DNA from 2 places in the Stenotrophomonas sp. 63632_Sma genome. Region 2 is predicted to be linked to the other one. Evidence: predicted binding sites of a transcription regulator. Region 2 holds the regulator's gene; the other holds the start of a gene.

Region 1 (7,614 bases), 860 kb from region 2:
GCATCGGCGTCCTGCTCGGCGGCCGTCGTCTCGCGCTCGGCCGGCGCCTGCGCTTCGACCTGCCGACGCTGGCCGGCATGGCACTGGGCTTCGGCCTGATCGGCCTGTTCGGCCTGTTCTACTACGCCGGCTTCACCGCCTGGGTGCAGGACTATCCGCGCGGCGGCAACCCATTGGGCCAGCTGCTCGGCGGCACCTTGTTCATCGCCGCCACCGTGGCCTTCGGCCTGTTCGTCGGCAGCTTCTTCCGAACCCGCGAACGCGCCTTCCAGTACATCATCGCCACCTCGATCCCGCTGTTCTTCCTGGCCAACCTGTCGTGGCCGGCGGTGATGACGCCACAACCGCTGGTCTGGCTTGCGCAGCTTCTGCCGACCACCTCGGGCATCAACCTGATGGTGCGCCTGAACCAGATGGACGCCCGCCTGACCGAAGTCAGCCACGAACTGATCACCCTCACCGCCCTGCTGCTGCTCTACGGCAGCCTCGCCAGCTGGCGCCTCCTCGCAAAAAAGGGGACGGAGGGGATTAAGTCGTAAGCGGCCGGTTTGGGGAATTACGACTTAATCCCCTCCGTCCCCTTTTCCTGCAACGAAGAACGCCGGCGCGAGGCCGGCGTTCGGATACTGCATCGTGGAAGGGCCAACCAGGTCGGTCAATCAGCGGTAGACGCGTTCGCAGCGACGTTCCACCACGCGGTCGCCGTTCTTCTGCTGGCTGTTGCCCTGGATCTGGCGACCGGCCGCACCACCTGCAACGGCGCCTGCCACGGTGGCCAGCTTCTTGCCGTTGCCGCCACCTACCTGGTTGCCGAGCAGGCCGCCGATCACCGCGCCGGTAGCGGTACCCGTGATGCGGTTCGGATCGCGCGAGTTGCGCTGCACTTCCACGTTCTTGCAGACCACGCGGCTGCCGTCGTTGAACTTGCGTCCCTCATCGCGCGGGCCATAGGTCTGCGCGCCGGCCACCGACGAAGCTGCCAGCAGGGTGCCCAGCACAAGCAATCGGGTCGAGGTCTTCATGGCCATCTCCTGAGTTCCGGTATGGCGCCAGTGTCCTCCCGCGGTTGGCAACCGGAAGTGAAATGCGCGTGTCCGCCACTTCATCGGCCATCGCACGTTCAGGAAGAAATCCGCGCCCATCGCGACCAGCCGTCGCGATGGGCGCCGTCTCCCTGCCGGCCTTGCCCTCTTCTAGAACTCTTCCCAACCACCCGCATTGGCGGCCAGCGTCGGCTCGATCCGCGGCGACAGCACCGCGGGCCGGCGTACCGGCGCAACCGATGCCGCCACGGCAGCCAGCGCCGGGCGCACCGCGGCGGCGGCGGTCACCGCCCCCGTGCGGAACACCGAAACCGCCTCGGCCAGCAGGTTGGCCTGCTCCTCCATCGAGCGTGCCGCCGCACTGGCCTCTTCTACAAGCGCCGCATTCTGCTGCGTGGTCTCATCCATCTGCACCACCGCCTGGTTGACCTGTTCGATGCCCGAGCTCTGCTCCTGGGAGGCAGCAGAGATATCGGCCATGATGTCGGTCACGCGCTGCACCGAGGCCACGATCTCGCCCATCGTGGTGCCCGCCTGGCGGACCAGCGCCGAGCCGTCGGCGACCTTGCCGACCGAATCCTCGATCAGCCCCTTGATCTCCTTGGCCGCCCCCGCCGAGCGCTGCGCCAGCGTACGCACTTCGCTGGCCACCACTGCAAAGCCCCTGCCCTGCTCGCCGGCACGCGCAGCTTCGACCGCCGCGTTCAGCGCGAGGATATTGGTCTGGAAGGCGATGCCGTCGATGACGCTGATGATCTCGGCGATTTTCTTCGACGATGCCTCGATGGCCGACATCGTGGTGACCACCTGGCCCACCACTTCACCGCCCTGGGAGGCAACACCATGCGCGCCGATGGCCAATTGGTTGGCCTGCCGTGCATGCTCGGCATTCTGCTTCACGGTGGAGGTCAGTTCCTCCATCGATGCTGCCGTTTCTTCCAGGTTTGCCGCCTGCTGTTCGGTACGCCGCGACAGGTCGGTGTTGCCCGAAGCGATTTCACCTGCGGCCAGATTGATGCTGGAGGCGCTGGACTGGATGCGGCCGACGATCTGCTTGAGCTGGTCGACGGTGGCATTGCAGTCATCACGCATGCGCGCGAACACGCCATGGAAATCACCCTGCATGCGCACGGTCAGGTCGCCGCGCGAGATGGCCTGCAGCAGGGTCGAGACCTGCACCAGGTTCTCGTCGGTGGTCTGCATCAGGCGATTGAGCCCAGCCACCATGTCGCGGAAATCATAGGCGAAGCGATCTTCGTCGCCGCGCAGGCTGAAGTCGCCTGCCGCAGCCGCTGTCGCCAACCGGCGGATCTCGCTGTTGATCGCCGACAGGCTGGACTTGGTTTCGTCCATCGCCTGGGTGATCGCCGCCTTCTCGCCGGGCAGCGGGTCCATGTCCACCGACAGATCGCCGCGTGCGTAGTGTTTCATCACCTCGATCAGCCGGTTCTGTACCTGCACGTGCGATCCAACCAGCGCATTGGTCTCATGCACCATGCGCCCGTAGTCACCGGGGAACGCGCTCTCGTCCATGCGGTAGCTGAGGCTGCCGGCATCGTGCTGGCGGGCCAGCTCCCCCTGTGCCGCCATCACCGACTGCAGCTGTGCCTGCATGCGCTGCATCGACTTCAGCAGCTGGGTCACCTCATCGTTGCCGGTGGCGTCGATGCTGCTGTCCAGGCGGCCACTGGCGATGCCGTCGGCCAGCTTCACCGCTCCTTCCAGCGGGCGGGTCAGGCTGCGGGTGATCGCCCAGGCCGCCAACGTCCCCAGCAACAGGCTCAGTGCCCCGAACGCGATCGACAGCGTGCCGGTCCACGATTCGGTTGCGCGGTACTCTTCGCGGCTGCGTTCGGTCAGTGCTTCCTGGTGGCGCAGCAGGGCCGAAATGGATTCATTCCAGGCCGTTGCCAATCCGTGCTCGGCCAGCAGCTCCTTCGCTGCACCATCGAAATCCCCCGCCTTCATGCGCTCATGCAATTGCTGGGTTGATGCATCGGTGGCCTTGCGGGCCGCCTCGATGCGCGCGACCAGGGTATCGCCGGTAGCGTCACGCGGAATCTTGATGTACTTGGCCCAGATACCGTCATAGGTCCGCGACAACTCCTGGGCACGCTGGTAATCCTTGTCGAACTCGTCACCCCGCTTGATCACCATCAGGCGACGATGCATCAGCACCGCGTTGTTGGTATCAAGCATGTCATTCAACAGGCGCATCTTCACCATGTTGACGTCCACCACTTTCTCGAACTGGGCGGATTTCAGCTGATTCCCATACAGCACCAGGCCGACGATGGCCATGATGAACAGCAGCAGCAGACCGAAGCCGGCGCCAAGCCGGGATCCCACACGGAGATTACGTAAGGCAAGCATCTCAATTCCCTTGATCGTGGCCGTACGTTCGATGGCGGCGCAGCGGAGGGAAACTTTACGGGACTTTATATATGGACCGATCCAAATATATGGAACTGTGCAGGCAGTCAGAAAATGCGGCGACCGATAATGGCGCCATATCCTTATCGAATAGCGCTGACACGCCAGCGTCCGATGAAAATCACGCAGGATTAACACCATAATAACGCCACCCCATCCAGGGCGGCCCGGATTATCTGCGCCGGACACAACCGTCGCCCCGGAGGGCTACAGTCTGCAGATGACACGGATCCTGCACATCGAAGGCGCGTCCATCAACGACATCGCCAGCCTCTACGTGGAAATCAATCGTGTGTTCATGGCCGACGAAGACTGGCAGCTGGGCGCAAGCCTGGACGCGCTTGATGACCTGCTGCACGGGGGCTACGGCGCGCTCGCCGGTCATGCCACCGCCACGGTGGTGTGGCGCGACATCGCCCACAGCCGCGAGGCACTGGGCCGCGAGACCACACGCGCCTGGCTGCAGTCGAAACTCGATCAGGGCGGCAGGTTCAACGGTCCGGCCATCCACGCTCAGTTGACGGCACTGTCACTTGGCCAGGGACAGACCTACTTCGAGATCGTCATGGAGATCTTCGGCAGCCATCCGCAGATCACCCTGGTGCCAGGCTGAGCACTCTGCAGCAACCAGCCGCATCAACTCAAAGCTTGGCCAGGGCCTCGCCCAGCCGGCGTGGGAACGCCACTTCGCTGGCCAGGTGCCATGCGCGTGCATTGGCGCCCAGCCGGGTCCACTCGGCCTCATCCATCGCCAGCGCACGCTCGACGGCCTGTTCCAGCGCCTTCTCATCCACATGCCAGGTCCTGGACAGATGACAGGGCTCGCCCTCGTGCGCGTCAACCAGGATGCCGCGGCTGTCGTCGATCATCTGGTTCATCGGCGCGCCATCGCAGGTGATCACCACCGCCCCGCAGCTCATCGCTTCCACCAGGTAATGGCCCCAGCCTTCGGTCTGCGACAGGCACAGGTGGAACGCATGTTCGTTCTGCAGGCGCTGCACCTCCTGGTCGGGCAGCCGCTCGCGGACGATCCGCAGGTTCGCGGCCCCGCCCTCATCTTCGTCCGAAGGGCCGCCGCGCAGGATGGTCAGCAAGGGCCACTCCGGATGGCGCTTCCAGACCTCGACCAGCGTTGCCGTCCCCTTCATGCGGCTGGTACCGGCCGCATGCAGGAAAGTGCGCGGCCTGCGCGGCACCGCCGGGTCGTAGCGGTCACGGCTGCAGAAACCGACTTCCAGCGCGCGCATGCCCAGTGCGTTGAAGATGCGCGTGGCGTCTTCGGTCTTGGTCAACAACGCATCGAACCGCGGCAGGATCCGCAGGCTGCGTGCGGACACCCATTCCGGATTCGGAATCAACAGATTGACCTCGGCCAGTCCGAAGCTTGCCGGCCGGACATGCTCCAGCGAGATGTTGATGTCGAACCGGGCCGGCGTGCGCCCCAGGCTCAGCCACGAGGCCAGCAGCCTGCGCAGGCGCATCCCGCGGAGCTTCCAGGCCCCCCCATTGCGCACCGCGTCCAGACGGCTGACCGTCACCGTGTGCCCGAGCTGCTGCAACGAGCGCTCGATCACCTGGATGTCATGGGACAGGCCACGCTGGTTGTCGGCGGCCAGCAGGTGGATATGCGCCATCAGGAGGGACTCCCTGGCCGGCGCAGGTCGCGCGCAGGCAAGGCGGTCGCCAGCATGAAGCCCAGCACCAGGTAGAAATAGAACGAATGGGGCATCGCCCGGTAGAACACGTTGTCCGTGAACGCCGACAGCGCATAGACGATCACCACGGCAAGTCCGGCGGTGGCGATCATCGCGGTGATGTCGTCGGCGTGGCCGAGGCGCCGCACGAAATGAATGCCGGGCAGGATGAAGACCAGCAGCATGATCAGCAGCAACGGCACGCCACCGGTCACCGCCGCTTCCAGGTACTCGTTGTGCGGGTGGTTGTAGCGGAAGATCGACTCGGACACCTCGCCGCGGGCGATGCCCTCACGTGCATAGGTACCGAACTGGTTCAGGCCCACCCCCGCCACGGGATGCTCGGCGAAGGCGTCGACCGCCACGCCCCACATGGCGATGCGCTCACGGACCGAGCCGACCTCGTTTTCCTGGTTGAAACCGGAGATCTCGCCACTGACCTCACCGAAGCGCTGGATCACCTCATGGTTCAGCACCGAGGTGGCACCGACCACGCCAATGACCAGGGCACCGACGAAGGCCAGTGCCCCCCGCCAGCGCCGGGTGCGCCGTACGTGCACCGCAATCACCATCAGCATGGCGGGAATGAACGCCAGGATCGGCCCGCGGCTCTGCGCCAGGATCGAACCGTAGACGCCAACGGCGATGGCCACGCCGTGCAGCCAGCGTTCGGCCGGATGCACATTGGGCTGGATCAACCGGATGACCGAGAACAACGCCATGCACAGCGTCACCATGGTGAACTCGATGGCGGTCCATTCGCCGCCACTGAAACCGTGCGCGCGTTCAAGGCCCATCACGTGGTGCTGCACGATGCACGACCCGCCGAAGACCAGGGTGGACACGGCGAAGATCTTCCAGATCAGGCGCCAGTCCAGCGCAGTGGCGAACACGGCAGCGGTACCCAGGTAGAGCAGTGTCTGCGCCGGCAGATCCAGCTCGTTCCAGCGCAGCCCGTGCCAGAGGATGCTGTAGAAGGCATAGGCCAGGCGCAGGAAGCAGACGATCACGATGAACCGGGCGATGCGGTAGCGCAGGCGGACATCGGGCTGGCGGCGGATCAGAACCACGCCGGTGACCAGCAGGGCCAGCAGCAGCACCGCCTTCAGCAAGGTGTAGGGTGCGGAGCCGGCAAGCGGAACGATGGCGACCAGGATGCTCAGCAGGACGGTACGCCAGGTGTAACGAGGTTCGGCGGCCATGCAGGCTGCAGTCATGCTTGTTCTTTCCATCAACGCCCGCCCGGGGGATAAGTCGCCCCGGTTTCCATGGAGGCCGCTTGGCGGAAATCGCCGGGGCTGACACTACCGTGGGCCCCTGGGGAAATCAACCAAAGTGCCGGCGCAGGGGCGCAGGCGTTGGCACACGGACAGCCCCCGGGCCCAGCGCGGGTGCCGCGGATCATCGACCGCCCCAGGTCGCTACACTAATGTCCTCTCCGGCCATGCCTGCGCGTGGCCACGCCCCGACGCCCTGCCAAGACGCGAAACGCCCCAAGTGACTGATACAAAAGACAACACCAGCAACGCCAAGGCGTCCAAGGAACACACCCCGCTGATGAAGCAGTTCTTCGCGGCCAAGTCCGATTACCCGGACCTGCTGCTGTTCTTCCGCATGGGTGACTTCTACGAACTGTTCTATGACGACGCCCGCAAGGCGGCGCGCCTGCTCGACATCACCCTGACCCAGCGCGGCAGCTCCGGCGGCGCACCGATCCCGATGGCCGGCGTGCCGGTACATGCCTATGAAGGCTACCTGGCACGGCTGGTGGCGCTGGGCGAGTCGGTGGCGATCTGCGAGCAGATCGGCGACCCGGCGCTGGCCAAGGGCCTGGTCGAGCGCAAGGTGGTGCGCATCGTCACCCCCGGCACGGTCACCGACGAGGCGCTGCTGGATGAACGCCGCGACACCCTGCTGATGGCCCTGTCGCGCAGCAAGCAGGGCTACGGCCTGGCCTGGGCCGACCTGGCCGGCGGCCGCTTCCTGGTCAACGAGGTGGAAACCGACGACGCGCTGGAAGCCGAACTGGCACGGCTGGAACCGGCCGAGCTGCTGGTGCCCGATGAAGAGAACTGGCCGGAGTTCCTGCGCCAGCGCACCGGCGTACGTCGCCGCGCGCCGTGGCTGTTCGATGCCGACAGCGGCCGCCGCCAGCTGCTGAATTTCTTCAAGCTGCATGACCTGAGCGGCTTCGGCATCGACGACAAGCCGCGCGCCACCGCTGCGGCCGGTGCCCTGCTTGGCTATGTCGAGGAAACCCAGAAGCAGCGCCTGCCGCACCTGACCTCGATCGCGATGGAAACCGCCGGCGAGGCGATCGCGATGAACGCCGCTACCCGCCGCCATCTGGAACTGGATACGCGTGTTGATGGCGACACCCGCAATACGCTGCTGGGTGTGCTCGACAGCACGGTGACGCCGATGGGCGGGCGCCTGCTGCGGCG
Region 2 (7,614 bases):
CGCGCCGCGTGACGTGGCCCTGGTCACCACCGACACCACCCGCATCGGTGCCCGCGAGCAGCTGTACGGCTACGGCCGCCAGCTCGGCATCGCGGTGCACGAGGCCAACAGCGGCACCGACCTGGACCAGCTGCTGGAACGCCTGAAGGACTACAAGCTGGTGCTGATCGACACCGCCGGCCTGGGCCCGCGCGACCGCGCCCTGGCCGCCCAGCTGCAGTGGCTGCGTGCCGCCCGCCAGGTCCGCACCCTGCTGGTGCTGCCGGCCAACACCAGCTTCGGCGACATGGACGAGGTGGTCCGCCGCTTCGGCGCCGCCAACCTGCAGGGCCTGGTACTGAGCAAGCTGGACGAGACCGGCCGCTTCGGCAACGCCCTGTCGGTGGCCGTGGACCATGCCCTGCCGATCACCTGGGTGACCGATGGCCAGGACGTCCCGGAGGACCTGCACCGGGCCAGTGCAGCCAATCTTGTACTTCGCCTTGAAGATTTGCGCCGCGCGGCCGATATGCCCTGCAACCCGGAGTTGAACCATGCCGTCGCGTGAGTACGCCAAGCTGACCAAGACCTTCCCGCTGTCGGCCACCCGCAGCGAGCCGCTCGGCCCTGTGCGCACCATTGCGGTCACTGGCGGCAAGGGCGGCGTGGGCAAGACGAATGTGTCGGCCAACCTGGCCGTGGCCCTGGCTGGCATGGGCAAGCGCACGCTGCTGCTGGACGCCGACCTCGGCCTGGCCAACATCGACGTGATCCTGGGCCTGAACCCCACCTTTACCCTGGCCGACCTGGTCGCCGGGCGCTGTTCGCTGGACGACGTCATCGTCGAAGGCCCGAACGGCGTACTGGTGGTCCCGGCCGCATCCGGCCGCCGGCACATGGCCGAGCTGGCCCCGGCTGAGCACGTTGGCCTGGTCAACGTGTTCTCCGAGCTGGAGCGCGAGCTGGACATCATGGTGGTGGACACTGCCGCGGGCATCACCGATGGCGTGCTGACCTTCTGCCAGGCCGCACAGGACACCGTGGTGGTGGTCTGTGACGAGCCGGCCTCGATCACCGACGCCTACGCACTGATCAAGGTGCTGTCGCGCGAGCGCGGCGTGGACCGCATCCAGGTGGTGGCCAACATGGTGCGCGACCCGAACGAGGGCCGCGTGCTGTACGAAAAGCTGACCCGCGTCTGCGAGAAGTTCCTTGCCGATGTCTCGCTGAACTACCTCGGCTGCGTGCCGCAGGATGACTGGCTGCGCCTGTCGGTGCAGCGCCAGCAGCCGGTGGTGAAGGCCTATCCGTCCAGCCCGGCGGCGCTGGCGATCACCGAGATCGCGCGCCGTACCGCGCGCTGGCAGGCGCCGACCGAACCGCGTGGCGGCGTCGAGTTCTTCCTCGAACGCATCCTCAAGCAGCGTGGGGTGACGGCATGAAAGGCGCAGCCCAGTACAGGGAAGTGCAGCGCTCGGCTGCAAACGAAGTCATCGCCCAGCATTCGGACCTGGTGCGGCGCATCGCCCACCACCTGGCCGCGCGCCTGCCGGCCAGCGTCGAGGTCGACGACCTGATCCAGGCCGGCATGATGGGCCTGATCGAAGCCTCGCGCAGCTATGACGCCGACCAGGGTGCTTCTTTCGAGACCTACGCCTCGATCCGCATCCGTGGTTCGATGATCGACGAGATCCGCCGTGGTGACTGGGTCCCGCGCTCGGTGCACCGCCGTGCACGTGATGCCGCCGCCACCATCCGCCGCCTGGAACAGAGCAGTGGCCGTGCCGCCAGCGCCACTGAAGTGGCCGCCGCGATGGAGATGCCGCTGCCTGAGTACCTGCGGCTGATGGAAGACGCTGCACGTGGCCAGGTGCTGAGCCTGGAATCGCGCATCGAGGACCAGGGCGAGCTGGACACCGTCGCCCAGGGCGGGCCGACCCCGCAGCAGGTACTGGAGCGCGGTGAGTTCGGTCGCGAGCTGGGCAAGGCCATCGGCCACCTGCCCGAGCGCGAACAACTGGTGCTCTCGCTGTACTACGAGCAGGAACTGAACCTGAAGGAGATCGGCGCGGTGCTCGGCGTGAGCGAGTCGCGGGTCTGCCAGATCCACGGCCAGGCGGTACTGCGCCTGCGCGGCCGGCTGAAGCTGTTCGAGGCTGCCGACGCAGGCCTCGAAGAATGAACATCCCCGAGGCGGCTGCCCCCGGCCGTCCGGAATGAACAACAAAGGAATTCTGCTTTGAACAAGAACATGCGCATCCTGATCGTCGACGACTTCTCGACCATGCGTCGAATCGTCAAGAACCTGCTGGGCGATCTGGGCTTCACCAATACCGCCGAAGCCGAGGACGGGCATGCCGCGCTGTCGCTGCTGCAGAGCCAGCCGTTCGATTTCGTGGTCACCGACTGGAACATGCCGGTGATGACCGGCATCGAGCTGCTCAAGGCCATCCGTGCCGATGCCAAGCTGAAGACCCTGCCGGTGCTGATGGTCACGGCAGAAGCCAAGCGCGAGCAGATCATCGAAGCCGCCCAGAGCGGCGTGAACGGCTACATCATCAAGCCGTTCACCGCGCAGACGCTGGAAGAGAAGCTCGGCAAGATCTTCGAACGCCTGGCGGCCAGCGCCTGATGGATACCACGGTCGACAAGAACGCCCTCGCCCTGCGCCTGCAGGAGGCCCTGGACGCGCTCGAATCCGGTGACGAGGCCGCCTGGCGGCAGCGCATCGACGGGCTGGTCGCGCTGCGCACGCAGCCGATGATGAGCGGCCTCTCGCGGCTGGCCCGCGAGCTGGGACAGGCGCTGGGCGAACTGCCGACCGTGCCGAGCGAAGCCGGCGAACTGGACGACGCCTGCGCGCGACTGGACCACGTGGTGGCGATGACCGAACAGGCCACGCACCGCACCCTGGACCTGGCCGAGGAATGCCGCAGCCTGACCGAACAGCTGCGCGCCGAAGGCCTGCAGCCGGGCCAGGACGCGCAGCTCGAGCGCATCCGCCACAACCTGACCGAGATCGCCCTGACCCAGAGCTACCAGGACCTGACCGGGCAGATCATCCGTCGCGTGGTCGGCATCGTCCGCCGCGTGCACGAAGGCTTCGGCGCGCTCGGCCTGCCGCCGGAACAGCATCGCACCGACCCGGAACTGGCCGGGCCGGCACTGAAGGGACTGGACCGCCACGCGGTCTCGCAGAACGACGCCGACGACCTGTTGTCGGATCTGGGGCTGTAAGCATGAGCGCGGTATCCGACGACATCACTGCCGATTTCATCATCGAGGCGCAGGAGATCCTGGATCGCCTCGGCGAACAGCTGGTGTCGCTGGAGCAGGCACCGCAGGACAGCGATCAGCTCAACGCGGTGTTCCGTGGCTACCACACGCTCAAGGGCGGCGCCGGCTTCCTCGGCGTCACCGCCATGGTCGAGCTGTGCCATGCCGCTGAAGAGGCGCTGGGCGCCGCACGTGCCGGCCAGGCCGTGCTGCAGGCCCACCACTTCGACGCGGCCCAGCAATCGCTGGATTACCTGCAGTCGATGCTGGATGCAGTGTCCTCGGGTACCGAACCGGGCTACGCGCCCCCCGAGCTGATCGCGCAGTTCGATGTACACGGTGGCGCCACCGCCCCGGCGGCAGCCGCCGCTGCGCCCGCCGCCGGTGGCAGTGACCTGATCACCGATGATGAGTTCGAGGCCCTGCTCGACCAGCTGCACGGCGGCAATGCCCCGACCGCGGTCGCACCGGCGAAGAAGGCCGACGACGGACTGATCAGCGAAGACGAGTTCGAAGCCCTGCTCGACCAGCTGCACGGTGGCGCGGCACCGGGCACCAAGCCTGCGGCCGTGGTGGCACCGGCCCCGATCGCAGCGCCGCGCCCGGTCGCCGCACCGGCACCGGTGGCGAAGCCGGCCGCCAAGCCGCTGGCCGAGGCCGAACATACCGTGCGCGTGGACACCAAGCGCCTGGACGCGATCGTCAACCTGATCGGCGAACTGGTGCTGTCACGCAATCGGCTCAAGACCCTGCGTGCACGCCTGCGCGATGAAGAGCTGGACCGGGCCGTGTCCACTCTGGATATCGCCACCGCCCGCCTGCAGTCGGCAGTGATGCGCACCCGCATGCAGCCGGTGGGCAAGGTGTTCTCGCGCTTCCCCAAGGTTGCCCGCGACGTCGCCCGCTCGCTGAAGAAGGAAGTGGACCTGGAACTGATCGGCGCCGAGACCGAGCTCGACCGCAACTTGGTGGAAGCGCTGGCCGACCCGCTGGTGCACCTGGTCCGCAACGCCATCGACCATGGCGTGGAAATGCCCGACCTGCGCGAGGCACAGGGCAAGCCACGGATGGGCCATGTGCGCCTGTCCGCACAGCAGGAAGGCGACTACGTCAGCATCGAGGTGCAGGACGATGGCGCCGGCATCGACCCGGAAAAGCTGCGTGCCAAGGCCCGCGAGAAGGGCCTGATCGATCCGGAAGCCGCCGCGCGCCTGAGCAGCGAGGAGTGCCTGCACCTGGTGTTCCTGCCCGGCTTCTCGACCAAGCAGCAGGTCACCGACATCTCCGGTCGTGGCGTCGGCATGGACGTGGTGCAGTCACGCATCCGCGAACTGAGCGGCCAGATCCAGATCCAGTCGGAACTGGGCCGTGGCAGCCGCTTCCTGATCCGCGTGCCGCTGACCCTGGCGATCCTGCCGACCCTGCTGGTGCAGGCCGGCGAGGACGTCTATGCGCTGCCGCTGGCCCGCGTGATGGAAGTGCTGCACGCGCCGCGCACCTCGCTGGGCTGGTTCGATGGCCGTGCCGTGCTCGACCGCCGCTCGCACACGCTGCCGCTGGTCGATCTGCGCCAGTGGCTGGATGTGACGCCGGCCGCCTCGCCGCTGCTGACCATCGTGGTGCTGCAGGCTGGCGAAGCGCGCTTCGGGCTGGTCGTGGACCAGGTACGCGGGCGTGAGGAAGTGGTCATCAAGCCGCTGCCGAAAGCGCTGCGCGGCCTGCGCGGTTATGCCGGTGCAACCTTGATCGGCGATGGTCGCATGGCGCTGATCCTGGACGTGGACGGGCTGCGATGAACCCCACCGGGCCATGCCCGGCGCCCCGAAAACTGTGACCACCGTCTGTACGCGATCTACCGGTGTCTCAAGTCCCATTCATACACGCCGATACCGGAACCATGGATAGACTCAGCCTCATTGGACTCTTTCTCGCCCTGGCCTCGCTGGTCGGCGGCAGCATCCTCAAGGGCGCCGGCCTGGCGTCGTTGTGGTCGCCTGCGGCGTTCGTGATCGTCATCGTCGGCACCGTCGCCGCGATCCTGCTGCATACCTCGCCGGCGGTGTTCAAGCATGCCTTCAAGATCGTGCGCTGGGTCGTGCGCCCGCCGCACAGCGATCGCCGCGAACTGATCCAGCAGATCGTCGAGTGGAGCAACATCGCCCGCCGCCAGGGCCTGCTGGGCCTGGAATCGCAGGTGGAAGCACAGCAGGACCCGTTCCTGCGCAAGGGCCTGCAGCTGCTGGTGGACGGCGTCGAACCCGAATCGATGCGGCACATGCTGGAAATCGAACTGGGCAGCCAGGAACACCAGGACCAGGCCGGTGCCAAGGTCTTCGAAGCGATGGGCATCTATGCACCGACGCTGGGCATCATCGGTGCCGTGCTTGGCCTGATCGCGGTGATGAAGAACCTGGCCGACCCGAGCAAGCTCGGCCACGGCATCGCCGCAGCGTTCACCGCCACCATCTACGGCATCGCCTCGGCCAACCTGCTGTTCCTGCCGGTGGCCGCCAAGCTCAAGAGTGTGATCTCGCACAACACCCGCGACCGCGAAATGGTCATTGAAGGCCTGATCTCGATCGCCCAGGGCGAAAACCCGCGCAACATCGAAACCAACCTCTCCGGCTTCCTGCACTGACATGGCCCGCCGCAAGCACCACGAAGAGCACGCCAACCACGAAGCATGGGCGATCCCCTATGCCGACCTGATGACGCTGCTGCTCGCCTTCTTCGTGGTCATGTACGCGATTTCCTCGGTGAACGAAGGCAAGTACCGGATCATGGCCGACGCGCTGACCGATGCCTTCGGGGGCGCGCCGCGCACGATCAATCCGGTACAGGTGGGTAACAAGCAGGTGCAGGGTGGCGGCTGGGACAGCCCCTCGGTGATCAAGTCCGGCACCAAGATCGGGCCCTCGGCGCCTGCGCCGTCGCACGACCCGACCCTGCTGCCGTCGATGGCCTCGCAGATGCGCATGCCTGTTTCGGTGCACAACCAGGAGCAGATCGCGCGCGCCGAGCGCCAGCTCAACAGCATCGCCGACCGCCTGACCGCCGCGCTGGCACCGCTGATCGACCGCGGCATGATCAGCGTGCGCCGCACCGAGCTGTGGATCGAAGTCGAGATCAACAGCGACATCCTGTTCCCCACCGGTTCGGCCGCGCTGGACGTGCATGCGCGGCAGACCCTGGCCAGCCTGGCCGAGGTCCTGCGCGACGTACCCAACAGCGTGCGCGTGGAAGGCCACACCGACAATGTACCGATCGCCACCGCCACCTTCCCGTCGAACTGGGAACTGTCGGCCGGGCGCGCGGCCAGCGTGGTGCACCTGTTCGCCGACCAGGGCGTGCAGCCGTCGCGGCTGGCGATGGTCGGCTACGGCCAGTTCCGTCCGCGCGAAGAGAACGACAGCGCGCAGGGCCGCAACCGCAACCGCCGGGTGATGGTCATCATCCTGGCCGACACCTCGCACTCGGTGGACCCACTCGGCCAGCGCCTGAACGCAGCCACCGGCGCCACCCGGAACACCGATACCGAACAAGCCGCGGCAACTCCGGCTACCGCCCCCACCTCCCCCATCGCACCGGTGAAGTTGCCGCCGGTGCCGGCTGGCAGCCGCGTCGGCGCCGCCGTTCCCCCGGCAATGAAGGAGTAATCCGATGCGCATCTGGGCAGTCGCCAACCAGAAGGGCGGAGTCGGCAAGACCACCACCACCCTCGCCCTCGGCCGCGGACTGGCCGCACTTGGCCATCGCGTGCTGCTGATCGACCTCGATCCGCATGCCTCGCTCAGCCGCGCGTTCGGCGTACCGGTGGACCCGCCGCCGGCTGGCGTGCTGGAGCTGTTCGGCGCCCCGCCCGCCGATCTTTCCAGCCTGTGCCATGCCAGCAGCATCCATGGCCTGGACTATGTCTGCGCACAGTCCGCGCTGGCCACGCTGGAACGCCGCAGCGCCAACCAGCCTGGCCTTGGCCTGGCGCTGCAGAATGCGCTTGCGCGCCACCAGGGCCAGCACGACTACATCCTGCTGGACTGCGCGCCCACCCTCGGCCTGTTGATGATCAATGCGCTGGCCGCAGCCGATCGCCTGATCATCCCCACCCAGGCCGAGCCACTGGCGCTGCATGGACTGGACGGCATGGTCCGCACCGGCGAGATGGTCGAACGTTCGCGCCGCCGCCCGTTGCCGATCTCGATCCTGCCGACCCTGTTCGACCGCCGCACCCGCGCCGGTAATGAGTCGCTGCGCACGATGCAGGATCGTCACGGCACCCGTGTGTGGGAAGACGCGATTCCGATCGACACCCGCATCAGCAACGCCGCCGGCCTGACCCTGCCGAGCGTTGGTGAGGATTAC

What was found. Region 2 encodes FliA, which starts transcription of late flagellar genes. Its sites were predicted from a motif close to TAAAGTTTNNCNNNCNNNGGCCGATAA; they were not measured.
Region 1: ACZK45_RS05960 (methyl-accepting chemotaxis protein) is a predicted target of FliA. The motif match lies at 3,448-3,474, and genes of this name have one in related genera.

What each region holds. Positions count from the first base shown of each region.
Region 1 covers NZ_CM151220.1:1,293,584-1,301,197, reverse strand. The annotation lists gene ACZK45_RS05970 (ABC transporter permease) at 1-539, shown strand, start outside; gene ACZK45_RS05965 (glycine zipper 2TM domain-containing protein) at 660-1,028, opposite strand; gene ACZK45_RS05960 (methyl-accepting chemotaxis protein) at 1,194-3,416, opposite strand; gene ACZK45_RS05955 (barstar family protein) at 3,697-4,089, shown strand; gene ACZK45_RS05950 (glycosyltransferase) at 4,118-5,110, opposite strand; gene ACZK45_RS05945 (O-antigen ligase family protein) at 5,110-6,387, opposite strand; gene mutS (DNA mismatch repair protein MutS) at 6,728-7,614, shown strand, end outside.
Region 2 covers NZ_CM151220.1:2,150,873-2,158,486, reverse strand. The annotation lists gene flhF (flagellar biosynthesis GTPase FlhF) at 1-547, shown strand, start outside; gene ACZK45_RS09970 (MinD/ParA family ATP-binding protein) at 534-1,421, shown strand; gene ACZK45_RS09965 (RNA polymerase sigma factor FliA) at 1,418-2,161, shown strand; gene cheY (chemotaxis response regulator CheY) at 2,219-2,611, shown strand; gene ACZK45_RS09955 (protein phosphatase CheZ) at 2,611-3,216, shown strand; gene ACZK45_RS09950 (chemotaxis protein CheA) at 3,219-5,051, shown strand; gene ACZK45_RS09945 (flagellar motor protein) at 5,153-5,893, shown strand; gene motD (flagellar motor protein MotD) at 5,895-6,911, shown strand; gene ACZK45_RS09935 (ParA family protein) at 6,916-7,614, shown strand, end outside.